Regions from separate parts of the Thermasporomyces composti genome, predicted to be linked through region 2. Evidence: riboswitches for the same ligand, from Rfam matches in the RefSeq annotation. Region 2 holds a riboswitch; the other holds the start of a gene.

Region 1 (11,151 bases), 220 kb from region 2:
GCCGTCCCACCCCTGGGCTGGGTGCTTCTCCTGGCGGTGGCCGCGGTGCTCGCGCATCCCTCGTACGACGTCCCGGTCGGATTCGTCGTCTGGTGGTCCGTGACCCTGACCGTCGTCGGGGTGATCACCATGGCCGACGACACGACCTGGACCCCGTACGGTGCGACCCGCAGCCGCGATGACCCCGCAGGAACCTCGTGGACGGTCAACGGCGTCCCCGGACCACCGATCCGGGACGCCCGCGAGCTCGCTCGGACCGATCCGGCCACCCCGGCGACCCTGCGCGCCACAGACGGCGGACGCGTGCTCGTCCTGGGGGCGGGACCGGGCAACGAGGTGGCGTTGGCGCTCGCCCGAGGCGCCAGCCAGGTCGACGCGGTGGAGGCCGATGAATCCCTCCTGATTCTCGGTCGGCGTCGCCACCCCAACCAGCCCTACGTCGACTCGCGGGTGACGACACACGTCCGCGACCCCCGCGCCTTCCTGGACCAGACCACGGCCCGCTACGACCTCGTCGTCGTCACGACGCGGATCGCTCGGGCGAGCCTGCCCCCGACGGGCACTCCCGGCTCGTCCTACACGCTCACCACCCAGGCGCTGGCCAAGGTCCGGGACCGGCTGTCCCCCTCCGGTGTGCTGACTCTCCGCTACGACAGCCAGGAGGAGGGACTGGTCCGGAGACTCACGGCCACCTTGGGCCAGGTCTTCGACGAGCGCCCGTGCCTGCACCGAGTGGGTTCCGAGCTCGCCCTCACCGTCGCGATGACGGCCGACGCCTGCCCCGCCGGCAGTCCGGCGACCGCCGACGGTTCACCGCCCGTGACCGATGACCGGCCGGCGCTGAGCCGGCACGGGTCACCGTGGTCGGCGCTGACCGTGGGAGCGCTGTCAGGACTGGTGCTCGTGGGCCTCGTGGCCGGCCTCCGCGGCGCCCGTCCGCTCCGCAGCAGGCGAGCCCTCCGACACGCTGCTCGGGTCTCTGCGGGCGCCACCGGGTGGCTGCTGGGCAGCGTCGCCGTCACGCTCGCGTGTCGTCGGTTCGGGACCACCTGGCCGGTGTGGTCCGTGACACTCGTCGTCCTCCTCGCCGGACTGAGCCTTCTCGTCACCGCGGGCGCCGTCACGGCGGCACGGCGAGGGCGCCCGACGACGCGCGACGAGCCCGTCACCGGTCTGGGCATGGGCACACTCGGTGCGCTGCTCGGTGCCTGCCTTGCCTACGGCGTGCCCGTGCTCGGCACCCGCTTCGTTGTCACGACCGTCGGTGTCCTGGTCCTCCTCGCCGGCGGCGCTGCCCTGCGTGGCCACCGGACCGCGACCTCGAACCAGCCGGGAGCGACGCGTCAGCTCGTCGGGTAACCCAGGAGCTCCCTCAGCCGCGCCACCGAGGAGTCCCATGTCCAGCACTCACGGACCCAGGCCCGGCCGGCGGCGCCCATGGCGCGGGCGTGCTCGCGGTCGGTGAGCAGCCGGGTGATCTTGGCGGCGACGGCGACCGGGTTGTACGGGTCCACGACGTATCCCGTCTTCCCGTGCTGGACGGCGTCCGGCGCACCACCAGAGTCACCGACCACGACGGGCAGCCCGGACGCCTGCGCCTCGAGGAACACGATGCCCAGCGCCTCCGGCTCCAGCCCGCCGAGACGTGTACGGCAGGGCATCGCGAAGACGTCACCGGCGTCGAAGTACGGCGGGATCTCACTCCACGGGACCGCTCCCGCGAACATCACGTGCGACCGCATCCCCTCGGCGTCCACCAGGCGCTCCAGCGCCGAGCGGTGCGGACCATCGCCGACGATCAGCAGCAGCGCGTCGGGTACCTGACGCACGACGTGCGGCCACGACCGGATCAGGACGTCCTGGCCCTTGCGCTCGGTGAGGCGAGCCACGCAGACCACCACCGGCCTCTCCGGCGCGATCCCCAGACGCTTCCGGACGATCTCCCCGCCGCTGCCTGGGCGGAAGGTGTTGACGTCGACTCCGGGCGTCAAGCGCACCATGCGCGCGGCGTCCTCCGGCGCCAGCGCGCGAGCGATGATCGAGCGGGTGTACTCGCCCAAGTACGTGAGCGTGTCGGTGGCCCGACCGATCCGACGGAGGGCCCGCCTGGCGCCGGGGACGCGCGCCCACCACGTCTCGTGGCCGTGCGTCAACGCGACGATGCGTTCGGCACCGGAACGGCGCAGCGAGTCGGCGAGCAAGCCCAGCGGCGCGGCCGCGCCAAACAGGACCCGGTCGCAGCCTTCGGACCGCAGCACCTCGCTGGTCCGCCGAGCCACCATCGGGGTCGGGAGGAGAGTGCCCGCGGGGTCGCGGACGACCGGGAACGGCAACGTGGCGTCGAAGGCCCGGTCACCTGGCATCGAGGCGGTGTAGACCACGACCTCGGACGCGGGCATGCGCTCGCACAGGGCGAGAACGAACGCCTCGATACCGCCCTGACGGGTCGGGAAGTCGTTGGTGACGACGAGGGTGCGGCCCACGACGACTGAGCCTAGCCGGGCGATCATCGCCTGCCCGGTCGGCGCGCCCGCCGCCTCACTGTCCGGCGAGCGCGGGAATCTGCGGCTCGCCGCGGTGCGCGACCCACCACCGGACCACGCCGAGTCGATGCGGCGGGGCCGGGTGCGTGGCGAACCACCCGAACAGCACGGGTGACGGTTCCAGGTCACTGCGGTTCGTGACGGCCAGCCACCGGTGCACGCGCGCGTAGCCGGCGGGATCGCGGGTGAGGTCCAGAGCGTGGACATCCGCCCGCGCCTCCACCCGGCGGGACACCAGGTTGTGGATCGGCGCCGCCACGAGCGCGCCGACAGCCACGAGGGCGAGCACGAGCGCCACCGCGCGCGGGTCAGCGGCCGAGCGCACCCGGGCTCGACGGGTGAGCCACCGACTGTCGAGCAGATACCCGAGCACGACCACACCGGCCACCGCGGCGAGTGCGCCGAGCGCGGTCCCGCGCGCGACGTCGTGTCGGCGAGCATGGCCGAGCTCATGAGCGACGATCAACCGGATCTGCTCCGGCGTCGCCTGCTCGAGCAACGTGTCGTACAGCACCAGCCGCCAGGTCGGGCCGACACCGGACACGTAGGCGTTGACCCTGGTGGTCCGCCGCGACGCGTCCGCGACGAGCACCTCGGTGAGTTGGATTCCATCCCGTTCGGCGAGCTCGAGGAGAGACGACCGCAAGCCGCCGGGAGGCAACGGGGTGAACCGGTACTGAAGCGGCTCGACGACGACCGGATAGACGGCCGAGCCGACCGCCACGGCCAGACCAGCGAGGACGGCGGCGGGCACGCACCACCACCGCGGGAACCGTCGAGCCAGGCCCACGAGCGTGAGCAGGAGAGCGACCACGACCGCGCAGACGAGCGCGAACCCGGCGGCGAGGTCGCGGGCCCACGCCCCCCAGCCATGGGTCGACGCGTCCACGTGTCGCCGCGCCAGCTCCAACCAGACATCGAAGGGAAGGACCGCCAGCCGGACCACGACCAGCAGAGCGAGGGAGCCCAGTGCCACGCGCACCCACCACACCCGAACGCCGCGGGTGACGACGGCGCACAGCCGGCTGCCCCAGCCAGTGAGGCCGAGGAGCGCGAGGAGCACCGTCGACGCGACGGTTGTGAGGTAGGCCGGCGGCTGGATGAGGCGCTGGAGCCGCCTGCTGGCCTCGATCTCCGCAGGGGTGAAGTCCGCGGTCAGCGGAAGCCGCGGCACGGTCACCGCCGTGCCATCGTCGGACAGCCGCCACGGGGTGAGGAGGACGAGCGCCACACCGACGGTGAGCACCATGCCCATGGCCAGGCACGCGTGTGCCCGACGTCTCCCCCGTTGGTCCACCGCGCTCCCCCTCGCGGTTGGCGGCCTCTGGGAGGGTTATCCCCCGACGCTGACGTCCCGCACCCAGTCGCGCCAGGCCTCGACGAAGTCCTCCGGCGTGATACCCAAGACCTCGCGATAGGCCCGGCGCTCCTCCCTCTCCGTCGACGCGGAGTCCATCGCGCGGTAGAAGTCGACCAACGCCGCCTCGCCCCAACGCGAGGCGATGAACCGACAGGCGGTCCACGCCGCCTCGTAGGCCTCGTCGAGGTCCTCGGCCTGAGGGTCGAACTCCTCCTTCTGCGGAAGGTCACGCGGCGGTCCGGAGCGCCGGACCTTCGCCAGGAACTCTTGGGCGATCACGTCGGTCGACAAGCCCGAGTCGTGGAATCCCACGTAGTCGGCGAAGCCCTCGGACAGCCAGAGCGGCATGGCGCTCACCGTGGCACCGGCGGCAACGTGCGTGGTCTCGTGGGTGAGGACGACCAGACGTCCCAGCGAGCCGATCTTGTCGAAGGTATCGGGATTGAGGACGATGTGGGACGCCTCCGTGGGGTTCGCCCGCTCCACGGAGGTGGTGACGGCCGCCACCGCGCCCTGGGTCTCGGCGTCGACGCCGACCACCCGTTCCATCTGCTGCTGGGTCGCAGGAACGAGGACGACCACGTGCTGTGCCCAGTCCTGGCCCCAGATCTTGCTGACCCTTTCGACAGACCGATCGGCGGTCCGGGCGATGCGCTCCAAGCGGCTGCGCGGCGCCACACCGATGAGCAGGCTGTGGGTACCGCGCACGACAGTGACCTCGTCCTCCCACCACAGAGCGGTCGGGCCTGTCGGCTCCTGCCCCTCCCGGTCGGCGGCGACGTAGGTGACACCGTCGCGTTCGACGAACACCATGCGCAGCGTCGTGCGCCACGGTGCCGGGTCACCCTCGAGCTTGTAGGTGACGTCCACCTCCGCGACCCACGCGGTCGGTCCGAGGACGGCACGGCGGTCCGGGGTCAGCCCCACGGTATCCTCGACCGGCGCACCGAAGCGGTACTCCGTCACGCCCATTCGCACCAGGTTGTCGTAGGTGCGGGCGGCGCGCGCGGCGAAGTCCTTGGCGTGCGGATCGACCGTGCGAAGGTAGGCGGCGCGGTTCCGCTCGGTGAGTGCCCGAGCCTGGCGCGCGAGCAGAGCACGAGCGGCGTCGAAGCGTTCAGCGGCGGCTGGCACCGGGCCCGCGCGCTCGTCGCCACTGCCCCGCCGGCTCGGCGATCCCCCCTGCGTCGCCTGGTGGACTGACACCGCGGAGGGGAGCGCACGTCCGTCGGTTACCGCCTTCACGGTGCCCGCGACACCGACGACGAACAGCAGGCCGCAGGCGACCAGAAGGACGAGACGTCGGGGCGATCGGTCCGCCAATGCCGGACGCCGGACTCGGCGGTGAGAGCCCGGCGTCCTCGCGCGGTCAGTCACGCTGGCATCGTAGGGGCGGCCGGCCCCGGCTGGCGGCTACGTCGTGTCTTACGGTCTCGACCCGTCGCGTCCCGCCACCCCTCGCGGCGGCGCGACGATCAGCCCGGGCGACCCGCCCCCGCGTAGGGCATATACCGCATGGGGATGTACTCGACGACCTTCCCCGGGCGAGGCGCGTGGATGATCATGCCGTCGCCGGCGTAGATCCCGACGTGGTGCAGGTCGCTGTAGAAGAACACCAGGTCGCCAGGCCGAAGCTCCGACTGCGAGATCTTGCGTGAGACGGCGTACTGCTGGCGCGAGGAGTGCGGGAGGGACACCCCGGCCTGACGCCAGGCCATCATTGTCAGACCCGAGCAGTCCCACGCGTCCGGGCCGGCGGCGCCGAACACGTACGGCTCACCGAGCTGGGCACGGGCGAAGTTGAGCGCGATCGCTCCGCGACCGCTCCCTGGCGGGGGCGGTGGAAGCCGGTCGCCTCCTCCCCGGGACGAACGGTCACGCGCGCGCTCCCGTTCTTCCTGCTCCCGAAGTCGCCGCCGCTCCTCTTCGGTCAGCCGTTCGAGGAGCGCCTTCGCCTTGGCCGCCTTGCTCCGCGCCACCTTCATGCGCTTCTCGGCGGCCTCGCTCGCCCGGCGGTAGCGCTCCAGTTCCGCCTCGCGCATCGCCTTCTGCTCCGCGAGGCGCTTCTGCTCGGCCTGTAGCCGGCGCAAGAGGTCACCCTGTTGCCCGGCGAACGCCTTGGCCGAGGTCATCTGGGCCAAGAACTCGTCAGGATCGTCGGCGACGAGCAACCGCACCGTGGGATCCAGACCGCCGGAGCGATACTCGGCTGCGGCGTACTGGCCGATGGCCCCCCGAAGCTCAGCCAGTCTGGTTTCCTGCCGCTCGACGTCGGCGTCGAGGGTTTTCACACGCCGCTTGATGACGGCCATCTGGTCTTCGAGCTCGTTGGCTCGTTCGGCCATCAACTCGGCCTGATGGTAAAGACGGTCGACCTGCTTGCGAACCTCGTCGATGCTCGGGGTGGGATCGGCGTGACTTGAGCCGGGAAGACCAACGGCCACCGCCAGCGTGGCGGACCCCAGCGCGAGCAGAGCACGTCGCTTGCGACGGTTCGACACGGGCAGCTTCGCCCCTTCCTTCCAACAACGCCTACCGGGTGAGCTGACGGGTTCGGGCCGGAAGTCGCCCTACGAGAACGCCGGCTCCTGGTGGGCCGCCGACCCTCCCGATTCACCCCCGGGATGTGTTGCTGGGTCCCCGGCTCCTTGCCGGGCGTTGTGACCCGACAAGGATTAGGCGTGGCGTCCGCCCGCCGACCGGGTGGCCGACTAGCACAAGACGGACACCTGGGGCGGGACTTTAGTGACCATCTCGTAATCTTTCAAATCCCCCAGCCGGGTGTTCCCCGGCCGCTGATTACCGCGAGCTACCGCGCGAGAAGGCGGACGAGTTCCGAGGCCGGTCTCGGACGGGCCCCGAAACGGCGAACTCCCTCGGCGACCTCACGGTCGCTCGAGACCACCACCACCGGCCGTCCAGGCGGCTCCGCCGCGGCGATCTGCCGAATCACCTCGTCGGCGCTCACCCCCGCTGGGCTGAATCGGACGCGAACGCCTCTCGGCACCGAGAGCTGGGGTGGCGTCGTCACCTGTGCGCCGTCGAAGACACAGGTGACCTCCGCGCCGGTCTGCGCCACCACACCTCCCAGCGCGGTCACCAGCCGACTGCGCTGCGTCTCCAACGGCAGGGTCGGCCAGGCCGTCTTCGTCACGTTGTAGCCGTCCACGACGAGATGGACCTGTGGCAGCCCGAGCAGAAGCTCCAAAGACACGGCGTCCTCGGGCCTGGATACCGCCGGACCGGGGGCAGGCTCGGTCGCCTCCACGATGTCGGCTGGCCGCGACCGCACCGGCGGCAGCGCCAACTCACGGCGCAGCCCCTGTGCCGCATCCACCAGTGTGTCGAGCAGGAGCCGCAACCGGGCGCTCGCGACGTCACGACTCTCCCGCACTGCCCGGCGCGCCGACTCCAGCGCCATCTCGGCGTCAGCGAGCCGCGCCCGCAGCCGCCGAACCTCCGCCTCAGCGCGCGCGACGTCGGCGGCGGCCTTCTCCTGCACCTCCTCGAGGAGTCGAGCGTGCTGGGCGGCCGTTTCCTCTGCGCTGCGGGCTCGGTCTCGCGCCTGCCGGACAGTGCGGCGGAGCGTGGCGTTCTCCTCCTTCACCGCGGCGAGCTCCGCCTTGAGTCGCTCGCGTTCGTGGCGAGCGGCCTCCCGGACCGCCGCCAGCTGCTCACGGAGACGCGCGACAGTCTCCGCCTCCCGGTCACTGGCCTGCGCGGCGCTCTCCCGCTCGAGCTGCTCGAGGACGTCCTCAGCCACCGCGGTCCACCCCGGCGGCCGCAACAGATAGGCCGCCGCCACCACGTCGAACGGGTCCGCAGCCGCCGGTCGGCGTCCTTCCCGGATCGCCTCGGCGAGATCGGGCATGCCGCGTCGGAGCCGATCCGCCACACGGTGACGGAAGTTCGGGTCCCGATCCACGGCGACCGCGATCGGCGTCGCAGCCAGCCGGACCCGGCGCGCTGGAGCAAACCTCGCGAATGGACGCAGCCCAGCCGGAAGCTCCGCCACCTCGAGCTCGTCGATCGCGCCCGAGGCGAGAGCCACGATCCGTTGCCGAACCTGGTCCGGCAACGGCCGGGAGAGGACGTCTTCGCCCGTCTCCTCCGATCCGGCTGCTTCGCTGCTCACCTTTCGAGCGTAATTGGACGCCCGCCACGCCCATGCCGCGCCTCAATCCCGCGATGAAGGAGAAGACAAAACGTCACCGGATGAGAATGCGCCGTGACACATCGCGACATGACGCCCAGGCGCGACCAGAAACCCCGATCTCTGGCTACCCTTCCGCGCGTGAGCACCAAGAACCGCGCGAAGCTGCTCTACCAGGTCCAGTACGCCGCCCGAAACCCGGGCAAGATTCCGGGCTACCTGCGGCGACTCAGCCGCGACCTCATCCTTCGCGCCCGGTACCGCGATCACGTGAGCTACTACCGCGCGGTCATGAAGTCGGACGCCGCGAAAAGCCCTGAGGCCGCCGTCGGCAGCAAGTCCCACGAGCGTTGGCTCGCCCTCGGCCAGATGCAGTTCGACTACCTCATCGAGCACGGCCTCAAGCCCGGCGACCGCATGCTGGAGATCGGCTGCGGGAACCTCCGAGCCGGCCGGTTGTTCATCGACTACCTCGAACCGGGCCACTACTACGGGATCGACATCTCCCCCGACATTCTCCTGGCAGCGCAGGAGACCATCGTTCGGTACGGGCTGCAGGACAAGATGCCGTACCTCACGCCGGTCAGCGACCTGCGCTTCTCGTTCCTGCCCGACCACTACTTCACCGTCGTCCACGCGCACAGCGTCTTCTCTCACTCGCCGATCGAGGTCATCGACGAGTGCCTGGCACACGTCGGACGAGTGATGGCTCCCGACGGCTTCTTCGACTTCACCTTCGACCGCACCGAGGGCGAGGAGCACCACGTGCTGCGCGAGGACTTCTACTACCGGACCGAGACCCTCATCGCCCTCGCCGAGCGTCACGGGTTGCGGGCGCGCTTCATGGAGGACTGGGAGAAGCGTCCGCACGGCCAGTCCAAGATCCGCGTCACGCACCGCTAGCCAGCCGACCGCGACCCGCGTCGGCGTCCGAGCACGAGCGCGTCCTGCGTCGCGGTGTCGGTGGACACTCGTAACGTCCCGCCCATGACCGTCGAGGCGACGTTCGCGTCCCCACGTAGCGGCGGCCCACCCGTCGGTGTTCAGACCAGCTTCGACGAGCTCGGCACCCCGCTGCGCGAGGTCACCTTCTGTGTGGTCGACCTCGAGACCACCGGCGGCAACCCCGACAGCGCGGGTATCACCGAGATCGGAGCGGTCAAGGTCCGAGGAGGCGAGGTCCTCGGCGAGTTCCAGACGCTCGTCAACCCGGGCGCCGCGATCCCGCCGTTCATCGCGGTCCTCACCGGCATCACCGACGCGATGGTCGCGAGCGCACCCACGGTGAACGAGGTCCTTCCCACGTTCTTGGAGTTCGCGCGTGGGTGTGTGCTCGTGGCCCACAATGCTCCCTTCGACGTGGGTTTCCTGCGCGCCGCCGCCGACGCCGCCGGCTACCGTTGGCCGTCGTTCAACGTCATCGACACCGCCCGACTCGCCCGCCGGGTGCTCACCAGGGACGACGCCCCCAACTGCAAGCTCGCCACGCTCGCCGCCTACTTCAAGTCGCCGACCACCCCGACACACCGAGCCCTCGCCGACGCACGCGCGACCGTCGACGTGCTCCACGGCCTGCTGGAGCGCCTCGGATCACTCGGCGTCCACACGTTGGAGGAGCTGTCGACGTTCAGCTCCCGGGTCTCCCCCGCCCAGCGTCGCAAGCGCCACCTGGCCGACAAGCTCCCCCACGCACCCGGCATCTACCTGTTCACCGACGACCGCGGACGGGTCCTCTACGTCGGGAAGTCCAAGGACCTGCGCACGCGAGTGCGGAGCTACTTCACCGCGTCCGAGACCAGGTCCCGGATGGGCGAGATGCTCAACCTCGCCGCCGACGTCATCGGTATCGAGTGCGCCACGCCCCTCGAAGCCGAGGTTCGGGAGCTGCGGCTCATCGCGGCGCACAAGCCTCGTTACAACCGGCGATCTCGTTTTCCTGAGCGGGCGAGCTGGCTGAAGGTCACCGTCGAGCCCTTTCCTCGACTGTCCCTCGTTCGCGACGTGAAAGCCGACGGGGCCACCTACTTGGGTCCCTTCGGCTCCCGCCGAGTCGCCGAGCAAGCGATCGCAGCCCTCCACGAGGCGTTCCCTATTCGCCAATGCACCCAACGGCTGTCCCGCTCTCCAGGACGTGGTTCCGCGTGCGTCCTCGCGGAGATGGGCCGGTGCGTCGCGCCGTGTGTCGGCACCGTCGATGTCGCGGCGTACGCCGTGCATGTCGAGGCGGTGCGCCGCGCCATCACCACCGATCCCAGCCCTGTCATCGAGGCGATCACCCGTCGGATCCGGGTCTTGGCGGAGCAACAGCGCTACGAGGAGGCCATCGTGCACCGCGACCGGATGGCGGCCTTCGTGCGTTCGGCCGCGCGCACACAACGGCTGGCCGCTCTCGCTCGCTGTCCGGAGGTGGTGGCCGCACGACGTCTGCCCGACGGGGGATGGGAGGCGCACGTCATTCGGTACGGCCGGCTCGCCGGCGCCGGCGTGGTGCCTCCCGGGTCACCGGCACGCGCCGGCATCGCGGTCATCACCGCTTCCGCGGAGACCGTCGAACCGCCACCACCCCCTCGACCGGCCGCCACGGCTGAGGAAACCGAACGGATCCTCGCCTGGTTGGAGCAACCCGGCGTCCGTCTTGTGGAGCTGTCCGGCGAGTGGAGCTGTCCGGTCGCCGGAGCGGAGAGCCGGATCGCGTGGCTGGACACCGCCTACGACTGGCGTGAGGGGCACGTGGACGACTCGCGGGGACTGCGTCCCGGCCAGTCGCCGCTCCGCCCGTGACCCTGCCCACCCGCGTCTTGTCCGGCGCGGCGGCCAGGTGCGGACGGCCGGCCGGGATGTGGTACTCGTTGCGGAGGCAACTCAACGGGTCAAGGAGGCACAGTGATCACGGCGATCGTGTTCGTGCAAGCAGACGTGGCACGCATCCCCGAGGTGGCCCAGCAGATCGCCGAACTCGACGGTGTGAGCGAGGTCTACTCCGTGACCGGAGACATCGACCTCATCGCCATGGTGCGCGTGCGCGAGCACGAGGAGATCGCCACCGTGGTCGCCGACCGCCTCAACAAGGTCCCGGGTGTCCTGGCCACCGAGAC
Region 2 (11,151 bases):
GACACAGAACGTGATTTTCCGGTAGTCTCCGCTCGGACTTCGGGGGTCGGGAGGGGAGCCAGGGATGCCCGGACGCCACGCCGCAGAAGTTCCGCCGCGATCGCGGCGCCGTCGCGTCATCCTCGCCCTTGTCCTCCTCGTCGCTCTAGTCGTCCCGGCGGCCGTGTACGCCAGAGATCGAGGGTTCTCCCTCCAGGCGTTGATGGAGCCGGAACCGTGCAGCGGCGAGGTGCGAATCGAGGTGGCCGCGGCACCTGAGATCGTCGAGCCGTTGAGAGCGGTCACCGAGCGGATGGCCAAGGAGCGCGTACCGGTCGACGGGCGCTGTGTGATGTTCGACATCACCGCCGCGACCCCGCGGGAGATCTTCACCCGGCTCTCCAGCGAGGCTGGGGACGTGCCCGACCTGTGGATTCCCGACACCTGGGAATGGGTCTCCCGCACCGGCATTCCTCACGACCGGCTACTGTCGCTGAGCCCGTCGGTGGCTGCCACGCCGCTCGTCCTGGCCACGACCCAGGCCAAGGCGGAGGAGCTCCGTGACGTCAAGGACTGGCCGACCTTGGCCACCGCTGGACGGATGGCCCTCGCCGACGCCGAGCGGTCCGGCCCCGCCCTCAGCGCCCTGCTGGCCATCCGGCGGTCCATCACCGACGACGCCGAGGCAGCACGCCGCAGGCTCGGCACGATCATCCTGCAGTTGATCAAGGAGCGCGTCGACAGCCTCGAGGTCGAGCTGGACCAGGCCAGGCGGGACGGCCTCCGCCGCGGAGTCCCCGCCACCGAGCAGCAGGTGGTGGCGTTCCGGAAGGAGCATCCGACCGCCGACGTCGTGCCCGTGGTGCCCAGCGGTGGCACGGTGCTCCTGGAGTACCCCCTGGTGTCCGTGCTCCACCAGAAGTCCAACCGGGGCCGGATCATCGAGGCGGGGGCCGCCCTCATGCGCTACGTCGACGCCCCCGCTGGCCGCGCCGCATTCCGCAAGGCCGGCTTCCGTGACTACCGCGATCAGACGCCGCCGGACGCAGCCGGCGCGGTCGGCGAGGTGACCGTGCTGCCGCCGGTCTCGCTCGATGACGCCGACGACGTGCTGCGGAGCTGGGCCGCGATGAGCCTGGACACTCGACTGCTGACGGTGGTCGACGTCTCCGGGTCCATGGCGGTGGCCGCCGGTGACCGAAGCCGGATCGAGCTCGCCCGCGACGCGGCCAAGACGGCATTGACCTACTTCCCCGACAAGTCCCAGGTCGGGCTGTGGGAGTTCGCCGAGAACCGTGATGGTCGCCGGCCGTGGCGTGAGCTGTCGGCCATCAAGCCCTTGACCGCCGAGCACCGTGCCGAGCTCAACAAGAACCTCGACGCGCTGCCCAGGCGAACCGGGGGAGGCACCGGGCTGTACGACACGTTCCTCGCGGCGTACCGGGTCGCGCAGAACTCCTACGACCCCACCCACGTCAACTCGTTGGTCTTGCTCACCGACTCCTGCTCGGGTGCCGCCAGGCCGTCGCCTGCCTGTGCCAACGAGGACACGCCCGGGATCTCGCTCAACCAGCTCATCAACACTCTGCAGCTGGAGGCTGACCCAGCTCGGCCGATCGCGGTGATCCTGGTCGGTATCGGTCCGCAGGCCGACATCGCCGCGTTGGAACGCATCGCCAAGGTCACCAGCGGACGGGCCTACCGGGCCAAGGACCCGCAGGACATGGAGAGCATCATCATCGACTCCCTGCTGCGTCGGCAGTGCGGTGCCGCCTGTGAATGATCCGATCTCGCAGCCGGTCGCGTGGTAGGAAGACGGCGGACGCGCCGTCAGAGCGCGGGGCTGGTGGAAGCGAGGCGGGTTTGATGACGCTGTCCGACAGGCGGCCGAAAAGCACGGCCCGGGTCCGTGTGCGAGAGGTGGACAGCGGCACGGTCCGCCAGCGCGAGGACCTGGTGGCGACCGAGGAGCCGCTCGAGATTCGCGTCGCCTGGCCCGGCGCGTCGCCGCGCTCCCTCGTGGTGACGATGCGCACGCCGGGGGCCGACTTCGACCTCGCGGTCGGTTTCCTGGTCTCCGAAGGGCTCCTCACCCACCCCGACGGCGTGGTCCAGGTCAGGTACTGCACAGACCCGGGCGTCGAGCAGACGTACAACGTCGTGACGGTCGACCTGACTGGTCCACTGCGTGGGCCGGTGGCGGCTCGGTACGGCGCCGCCTCGGCCGCGTGCGGGATCTGCGGCAAACAGAGCCTCGACGAGCTGGAGCTGTCCGGCCTCCACTCGGTCGCGCCGGGCCCGGTGGTCGACCCGGTCACGCTGTGCGCCTTGCCCGACCGGCTTCGGGCAGCCCAGAGCCTGTTCAGCCGAACCGGCGGGCTGCACGCGGCCGGCGTGTTCACTCCGGAGGGCGAGCTGGTGTGCGCCCGGGAAGACGTGGGCCGACACAACGCGGTCGACAAGCTCATCGGATGGGCGTTCCTCCGTCGCCGGCTCCCGCTGGCCGGCCACCTCCTCGTCGTCAGCGGACGTGCCGGGTTCGAGATCTGCCAGAAGGCACTGGCCGCTGGCGTGCCCTTCGTCGCCGCGGTCGGCGCGCCGTCCAGTCTCGCGGTCGACCTGTGCGATCGATTCGGCATGACGTTGGTGGGCTTCCTGCGGGGGGCGCGGTACGTGGTCTACACCCACCCCGATCGCGCCGCCGGCCGCGGCGTCAACCAGTAGGCCACAGGCGGGTCAGTCGGTGAGCCACAGGCGGGTCAGTCGGTGCGCCCCGGGCGAGCGGCCACGCGGTCACCGCGGTCAGCTGGTGTGGAAACGCAGCTCCCGGCAGGGGTAGTCGACGTCGGGCGGGTAGAGGTCCCGCGCCTCGATAGGCCCGTCGGCCACCGCCTCCACAACCTGGGGCCAGAACCGGGTCGCGGGTACGTTGGCGTGGTCGTACTCCAGCTGCCAATCACCAGGAAAGCGTCGGAACAGCTTGGTCGCCGCGCGGCGGCCGATCCCGGCCCGGCGCAGGGCCCGCAGCACGAAGAACTCCGCGAGGTGCAGCAGCCCGTCGTCGAGCTTCCGCACGAGGGCGAAACCAGCCAGCCGCTCCCCCGCCAGGATGAACAACGGTTCCCGGGCCGGTTCGACGAAGTAGTGGTCGAGGTAGCGATACGGGTACGTGCCGTGCGGGGAAAGCTCGTAGTTGCGCACCTCACTCAGGTCGTAGCGGTAGAACTGCACGAGGTTGGCGAGCACCGTCTTGTGCCGCTCAGCGACCCGCACCAGCTGGACGTGGTCTTCTTCCGTGCTCATGTCGGGCGTCAGCTTGCCACACCGTGGGGACCACCATGGCTCACAGGCGCACGATCCGAGCACCCGGCACGGTGCTCGCGTAGCGGTCCGGCACGCAGGTCAGCAGGATCACCTGCGTCGTGGAACCGGCGCGGGCGAGCAGTGAGCCCATCGCTTGCAGCCGTGCCGGGTCGGACCAGCCGAGGGCGTCGTCGAGCACGACGGGAACGCCGCTGCCGTCCGACGCGGTGAGTCCGGCGATGGCCAGTCGCACGATGGTGGCGAGCTGCTCACGTGCCCCCGTCGACAGGGACGTGACGGGCAGGGAGACCCCGTCGAGCACCCGCTCCCGCACCTCGAGGTTCTCACCGAGCACCACGCCGAAGGAGGGGCCGTGCAGGACGCGGCCGAGCGCTTCGATGCGCTCGCGCAGGGGCGCGGCGTATCGGCGGCGCGCCTCGACCTGATGGCGGGTGAGGGTCTCCCGGAGCCGGCGGGCCGCGCCGGCCTTGCGCTCGACGTTCTCCAGCTGAGCCTCGGCCTGGGCCTGGTCGGCTTCCGCGCGCTCGGCCGCCGACGCCAGACCGTGTGCGCCGGCCATCTCCAGGCGTCCTTCAACGCGTCGCAGCTCGTCGTGCAGCTCCTCGACCTGCCGCCTTAGCTGGTCGCGCAGGCTCGTGGCGTCGGCCAGCTGGTCCTCGATGGTGTCGAGGCCGCTGGCGGCGAGGGCCTCCCTGGCTCGTGCGAGCTCCTCGGCCACCGCCGCGAGCCGCGACTCGCACGCGCGGACCTCCTCCTCGAGGGTCGTGTCATCCTTCTCAGCGCGGGCGGTGGCGAGCGCGGCGAAGGCGTCGTCCCGGCGTTCCTGTTCCTGTTCCGCTCGGACGCGGGCCACCGTGGCGTGCTCGCTGGCCGCCTCGTACTGCTTGCGGCACCGCGCCTCGCGCTCCTCAGCCTCGGCGACGAGTCGCGCGGCCGCGGACTCGTCCTGCTGGGCGCGGGCCAGCCTGGCGCGCGCCTCCTCGATACCGGTGGGCGGATCAGGAGCGCCGTCATCGTCGCCAGGGTCCTCGGCGAGTCGGCGGGCCAAGACGTCGCGACGGAGGAGGAGCTGCTCGAGCGATTCCCCACCGAGTCGACGGTGGAGCGTCTCGCGAGCGGCGCGTAGTCCTCGCTCCGCTTCCGCCCGCGCGCGGGCCGCTCGACGGGCCTCCGCGACGTTCTCGACACCCAACGTGGCCAGGAGCTCCCGTTCGGCATGCTCAGCCTCCGCGCACGCGGCGGCGAGCTCGGCGACGCCCGCGCCGGGTCGGACGGTGACCTCGGCGACGCCCGCGACGGCGACGGTCGTGTCGTCCGCGACGCTCAGCTCGGTGTCACCGGCCACCGGTCTGCCGTCGATGTCGATGTCACCCAGCCCGATTCGCCGAACGACGACAGTCGGGGCGCCGGCGTCTCGTGCCGCCCGTGCGGCCAGGACGCGACGGTGGGCAGCTTCGACCTCCTCCACGTCGGCGTCGGTGATCGTCAGCCGGTCGAGCTCGGCCGCCCACCGCCGCTCCTCGTCCTGGGCGTGACGGACCTCGGCCAGCTTCGCCTCCAGCTCGGCGAGGTCGGCTCGGTCACGCAGGCGTCCCAGGTGCGCTTCGGCAGCGCGGACGGCCGTGTGTCGCGCGGTGAGCTCCTCCCGAGCCTGCCGGAGCTGCGCGGTGGCCTCGGCGAGATCACGCTCGGCCTCGCGCAGGGCCTGCTCCGCCTGGCGGGCGGTCGCCGCCGTAGCCGCCGCGGTCTCCTCGCGGTGGGCGGCCTCGCCACGAAGCAGCGTGCGGCGCTCCAACTCACCGCGCGCCGTCACCAGCCGCTCCTCGGCGAGGTCGCGGTTCTGGCTGAGCCTCTCGACGGACGCGATGAGCTCGGCCGCGGCCTGGCGGCGCCGTTCCAGCTCGTCGACTCGGCGTGACTGCTCCGCCAGTCGGGCGGCCAGGCGGTCGTGGTCCTGGCTGAGCCGCTCGGCGCGGGCGACGTCCTGGTCGACCTCGGTCAGTCTGGCTCTCGCGTCCTGAGCCAGGCGTCGCGCCTCGTCCCGGCGCCGGAGCGCCTCGGCGTAGGCGCCGGTCGGGCGGCCGGTCGGGGTGAAGTAGCGGAGGTACTCCGCTTCCACGGCCTCCACGAGCGGGACGGTCGCGCCGTGGTCACTCTCCCCACCTGCCACCTCGTCGAGCGCGGTGAGCACCGAGGTCACCGTCCCGGCCACCGGGACGGTGAGGGTCTGCTCTTGGCCGACGGCCAGCGCCGCCCACAGGGTCTCGTCGACGTGTTCGCCGAACAGCCGCCTGGCCTCGTCGTGGGCCTCGCGGCCGGTCCACGTGCGCCCTTCGGGCTCGACCCGAAGCTCGGTGGCCCGCTGCTTGAACCAGCGTTTGCGGTAGTGGAGGCGCAGCTCCCCGACGCTGACGTCGGCTTCGACCTCTGTGCCGACGTCGCTGCCGGCCGGTTGGACCGCGCGCAGCTTCGTCGCCTTGGAGTCGTCGGGCACCTCGAACAGCAAGCGGAACGCCTCGAGCAGGCTGGACTTGCCGGTCTCGTTGTCCCCGACCACGACGGTGACCCCGGTGGGATGGAACGTCAACTCGCGGTCGGTGACCCCGCGGAAGTTGCGCAGTCGGAGCCGATGCAGTCTCACGCCGCTCCCCCAGCCAACCGGTGCAGCAGCGCCAAGGCGTTGGCGGCTTCAGCGTCGCCGGCGCCCGTGGCGATGCGAAGCTCCTCCAAGGCCGCGCGAGCCGGTCCGGTGACGGGCAGCTCGTCCAACGCGGCGTCGTCGGGAAACACCCCGACGTCCCAATGCCGGCCCCAGCGCTGGACAGCGGCGAAGACCTCCTCATAGGCGTCGAGGAGGGTCTCGAGCCTGGTGAGCCCAGCCACCGAGAGCGTGCCGCGGACGCCGAGACGGACGACGGTCCGAGTCTTGTCGGGTTGGTCATCCAACCAGCCGGCGAGCTGGTCGAGGTCGTCGTCACCGTCGACCTCAACCACGTGGGACAGGAGGCGCCAGGTGCCGACCCGCGTCGGGGTGACGGTGCAGGCCTGTCTCTCGCCACCAGCGAGTTCCACGACCAACACCTCGCCCGGGCGCTCCTCCTCCGGACGCGTGGGCTCCGGCGTTCCCGAGTACCAGATCCGCCCGGTGGTGCCCACCTCGGTGGTGGAGTGGCGGTCCCCGAGCGCGAGGTAGTGCAGCCGACCCTCGTGGATCGCCCGCTCCACGGGGGCGAGGCGGATGAGAGCGGGTTCGTCGACGTCGGGCGCGAGGCTGTCCACTTGGCCGTGACCGACGACGACCCGGATCAGCCCGTCAGCGGGCGGGTCGAGGTCGGCGACCGCTGCGAGTGGATCGGTGAGCGCGCGCCGGGTCCGCCAGGGGAAGCCCACCACCTCCACGCCAGGGGTGGGTCGGCGCGGCTCGCTGTCGGACAGGACGTCGACGTGGCTGGGTAGGTGGGTGGTGAGGGTCGAGCTGGTCCAGACCGTGCCCGGCTCGAGCGAGTCATGGTTGCCTGGGAGGAGCAGCACGGGGCACGGAACGGCACGGAGCGCCTCGCAGGTCCGCAGCACGACGTGCCGGTCGACCTGGTTGGCGTCGAAGACGTCCCCCGCTACCACGACGAAGGCAGCGGCCACCTCCCCGGCGAGCGCGCCGATGCGCTCGATCGCGTCGATGCGCGCTTGGCCGTAGCGAGCCTGCGCCTCCGGGCCGAGGAAGTGCCGCACCATGCCGAGCTGCCAGTCACTGGAGTGGACAAACCGCACGCCGACGGTGTCCGAGGCCCCGGGTCTGCTCGTGATCGCCATGATGGGGTGCACGCTAGTCGGAGCGACCGACGAGACGCGTCGTGCCACGCCTGTGAGGGGCAGGGATGAGCGATCGGGCCAGGGACACCGCGGTCATCGACATCGATGGCGTGCTCGCGGACGTCCGCCACCGGCTCCACCACCTGCGCACCCGCCCCAAGGACTGGGACGCCTTCTTCGCCGCGGCCCAGCATGACCCGCCCTTGCCGGAGGGCTTCGCCGTCGTGCGGACGTTGGCAGACCGACACCGCGTCGTCTACCTGTCGGGGCGGCCCGAGCGCCTCAGGGGGGTGACCGAGCGGTGGCTACGCCAGCACGGCGCCCCGCCGGGAACGCTCCTCCTGCGCCGGGACGGCGACCTCAGACCGGCTCGCCGGGTCAAGCTGGAGCGGCTGCGCGAGCTCCAGGCACGTGTCGTGGTCGTGGTCGACGACGATCCCGCGGTGTGCGCGACGCTGCGCGCTGCCGGCTTCCCCGTCCTGCAGGCCACCTGGGGATTCGGCGAGGAGAACGAGCACGGCGAGGCGGCCAGAACCCTGCACGAGGCGCAAGAGCGTAACGGTCGGTCATAACGACCTGCACGTCGTCACTGATTGTGTCGGTGCGCCTACTGTGACCAGCGAAATCACCGATGCGCGGGAACCGGTTGAATAACGAATTGGCAACGTCGTAGAGTCCTGTCCGTCGCGTCGCCTTGACGCGACTACGACCCGCTTCGCCGAGCTCCGCCCAGCGGTGTCGTACGTCCGTCGTCAGCAACGGGGCGGAGACGGAGGAACCGATTCGGCTCCACCCCCTCGGGTGGGCCTAGGGGTGAGGCCGCGGAACCCGCGGCCGGGCACACCTCTCGCCCGAACCCGACAGCTCACTCCGCAGGCGATGAGAGGGAGCGAGACAAGCATGCCCTACAAGCCCAAGCACCGTGGCACGAGTCGCGCTCGACGGGCCGCTCGCAAGGTCACCACGACCGCGGCGGTCACCGGCGTCGCCGCCGCAGTCCCGATCGCGTTCGCCAACCAGGCCGACGCCGCCACGCAGGAAACGTGGGAGCGGCTCGCGCAGTGCGAGAGCAGTGGGAACTGGCACATCAACACCGGCAACGGCTACTACGGCGGACTCCAGTTCGCCCCCTCCACCTGGCGGGAGTTCGGTGGCACCAAGTACGCGCCGCGCGCTGACCTGGCCACCAAGGAGCAGCAGATCGCCATCGCGGAGAAGGTGCTCGACGTCCAGGGATGGGGAGCCTGGCCGGCCTGCTCGCGCAAGCTCGGACTGACCGAGGCGGACAAGGCGGGCGACCCTGGAGTGTCGTCGGACCAGAGCAAGGCCCGTGAGAGCTCCCGGTCGAGGAGCTCGCGCGGTTCGGAGCGAGCTCGCACGCCCGTATCCAGCGCGACCTACGTCGTGCAGCCCGGCGACTCGCTGTCGTCGATCGCCGCCGCGCACAACCTCGAGGGCGGCTGGCGTGCCCTGTGGAAGCTCAACCGCGATGTCGTCGGCAGCAACCCCGACCTGATCTTCCCGAACCAGAAGCTGCGTTTGCGCTGAGCGTCCTGCACCGAACGCCCCGCCTGTCCCACCCGGGCGGGGCGTTCGCGTGTCCAGCGCGGCGTAGGTCACGGTGTGTGTCGCTCGGGGGTGCCGCGACGAGGGCCGTCCGCGGTCACGCGTGATCACCCACCTCGTCGCGCCGGACCGCTAGGCTTCGGCGTGTGCCGCACGAGATCGACCAGGACTTTGTGAGCCTGCCTCTCCACTCTCTCGCCGACGCGGCGCTGAGCCGAGCTCGCGAGCTCGGCGCCGAGCACGCCGACTTCCGCCTCGAGCGAATCCGGTCCCAGCGCTATTCGCTGCGGGACGCCAAGCTGGAGGGCAGCCACGACGGCCAGGACAGTGGCTTCGCCGTCCGTGTCATTCACAACGGCACCTGGGGCTTCGCCAGCAGCGTGATCTTGACGCCTGACGAGGCGGTCCGGGTCGCCGAACGCGCCGTCGAGGTGGCCAAGGTCGCGGCCACCATGAACGCCGAGCGCATCGAGCTGGCCGACGAGCCCATCTACCACGACGTCACGTGGGTCTCGTCGTATGAGATCGACCCGTTCGACATCGACGAGCCCACGAAGGTGGCGCTCCTGGCCGACTGGAGCCGCCGGCTGCTGGACGCCGAGGGCGTGGACCACGTGACCGCTTCGCTCCGCCAAGTCAAGGAGCAGAAGTTCTACGCCGACAACCGCGGCACGATCACCACCCAGCAGCGGGTTCGCATCCACCCGGTCGTGGAGGCGTTCGCCAGCGACCCCGAGACCGGTCGCTTCGACTCGATGCGGACACTCGCGCCACCCGTCGGCCGCGGGTGGGAGTACCTCATCGGATCGGTGTGGGACTGGGAGAACGAGCTGGCCGAGATCCCCTCGCTGCTGGCGGCCAAGCTCAAGGCACCCAGTGTCGAGCCGGGCGTCTACGACCTGGTCATCGACCCGTCCAACCTGTGGCTGACCATCCACGAGTCGATCGGCCACGCCACCGAGTTGGACCGGGCGCTCGGCTACGAGGCCAACTACGCGGGTACCTCGTTCGCGACTCCAGACCAGCTCGGCACCCTGCGCTACGGCTCACCGTGCATGCACGTCACCGGCGACCGCACGGTCGAGCACGGGCTGGCGACGGTCGGCTACGACGACGAAGGCGTCAAGAGCCAGTCCTGGGACATCATCCGGGACGGCATCCTCGTCGGCTACCAGCTCGACCGTCGGATGGCGAAGGCGTTCGGTTACGAGCGGTCCAACGGCTGCGCGTTCGCCGACTCCCCGTCGCACATCCCCGTGCAGCGGATGGCGAACGTCTCGCTGCAGCCCGAGCCTGACGGGCCCTCGACCGAGGAGCTGATCAGCCGGGTCGACCGGGGGATCTACATCGTGGGCGATCGGTCGTGGTCGATCGACATGCAGCGACGCAACTTCCAGTTCACTGGTCAGCGCTTCTACCGCATCGAGGGTGGCAAGCTCGCCGGTCAGCTTCGTGACGTGGCCTACCAGGCGACCACCACCGAGTTCTGGGGCGCGATGGAGGCGGTCGGCGGCCCTCAGACGTGGGTGCTGGGTGGCGCGTTCAACTGTGGTAAGGCGCAGCCCGGACAAGTCGCTCCGGTGAGTCACGGCTGCCCGTCGGCGCTCTTCCGCGGTGTACGCATCCTCAACACCACTCAGGAATCGGGACGGTGAGCGTGAGCAGCAACCTGACCCTCCAGGAGATCGTCGAGCGGGCGCTGTCCCGGTCGAAGGCCGACGGATGCGTCGTCATCGCCCAAGAGTCCTCCAGCGCCAACCTGCGCTGGGCCAACAACACGCTCACCACGAACGGGGTGATGCTGACCCGGTCGTTGACGGTGATCGCCACCGTGGCGGGCCGGTCCGGAGTGTCCTCCGGTGCCATCAGCCGGTCGGTGACCACAGCACAGGATGTCGACCGGGTGGTCCGGGACGCCGAGGACGCCGCTCGGGCCAACGAGCCCTCCGAGGACGCGCGTCCGCTCATCACGGGCGAGGCCGCTCCGGACTGGGACGAGCCGCCGGCGAGCACGTCGATCCACGTCTTCGACTCCTTCGCCCCCGCTCTGGGCGAGGCGTTCGGACGGTCTCGCGACACCGGGGTGCAGCACTACGGCTACGTCGAACACGACGTGACCACGACCTACCTCGGCTCCTCCACCGGCCTGCGGTTGCGGTACGTGCAGCCGACTGGGTTCGTCACCATGACCGGCAAGTCGAAGGACCTGAGCCGCTCCGCCTGGGTCGGCCAGGCGACCCGCGACTTCCGTGACGTCGACCCCGGCGCCCTCACGACCGAGCTCGAGCGCCGGTTGTCGTGGGCGCGGCGCACCATCGAGCTCCCGGCTGGCCGCTACGAGACCTTGCTGCCACCGACGGCCGTTGCCGACTTGATGATCTACGCCTACTGGACGATGTCGGCGCGCGACGCCCACGACGGCCGCACCGTCTTCGCCAAGCCGGGCGGCGGGACACGTGTGGGCGAACGGCT

What was found. Region 2 has a riboswitch for cyclic di-AMP ahead of DFJ64_RS20030 (LysM peptidoglycan-binding domain-containing protein). Riboswitches for the same ligand answer to the same signal wherever they lie in the genome.
Region 1: another riboswitch for cyclic di-AMP. It lies ahead of DFJ64_RS01260 (C40 family peptidase); the one in region 2 lies ahead of DFJ64_RS20030 (LysM peptidoglycan-binding domain-containing protein).

What each region holds. Positions count from the first base shown of each region.
Region 1 is NZ_QTUC01000001.1:280,975-292,125, forward strand. It holds gene DFJ64_RS01240 (polyamine aminopropyltransferase) at 1-1,359, shown strand, start outside; gene DFJ64_RS01245 (glycosyltransferase family 4 protein) at 1,344-2,483, opposite strand; gene DFJ64_RS01250 (M48 family metalloprotease) at 2,539-3,840, opposite strand; gene DFJ64_RS01255 (hypothetical protein) at 3,877-5,280, opposite strand; gene DFJ64_RS01260 (C40 family peptidase) at 5,379-6,404, opposite strand; cyclic di-AMP (ydaO/yuaA leader) riboswitch at 6,418-6,595, opposite strand; gene DFJ64_RS01265 (NYN domain-containing protein) at 6,713-8,038, opposite strand; gene DFJ64_RS01270 (class I SAM-dependent methyltransferase) at 8,198-8,959, shown strand; gene DFJ64_RS01275 (DEDD exonuclease domain-containing protein) at 9,044-10,837, shown strand; gene DFJ64_RS01280 (Lrp/AsnC family transcriptional regulator) at 10,940-11,151, shown strand, end outside.
Region 2 is NZ_QTUC01000001.1:57,140-68,290, forward strand. It holds gene DFJ64_RS00265 (substrate-binding domain-containing protein) at 65-1,762, shown strand; gene fdhD (formate dehydrogenase accessory sulfurtransferase FdhD) at 1,846-2,703, shown strand; gene DFJ64_RS00275 (GNAT family N-acetyltransferase) at 2,782-3,282, opposite strand; gene DFJ64_RS00280 (AAA family ATPase) at 3,323-5,944, opposite strand; gene DFJ64_RS00285 (metallophosphoesterase family protein) at 5,941-7,113, opposite strand; gene DFJ64_RS00290 (phosphatase domain-containing protein) at 7,179-7,685, shown strand; cyclic di-AMP (ydaO/yuaA leader) riboswitch at 7,850-8,006, shown strand; gene DFJ64_RS20030 (LysM peptidoglycan-binding domain-containing protein) at 8,014-8,661, shown strand; gene DFJ64_RS00300 (TldD/PmbA family protein) at 8,826-10,334, shown strand; gene DFJ64_RS00305 (metallopeptidase TldD-related protein) at 10,337-11,151, shown strand, end outside.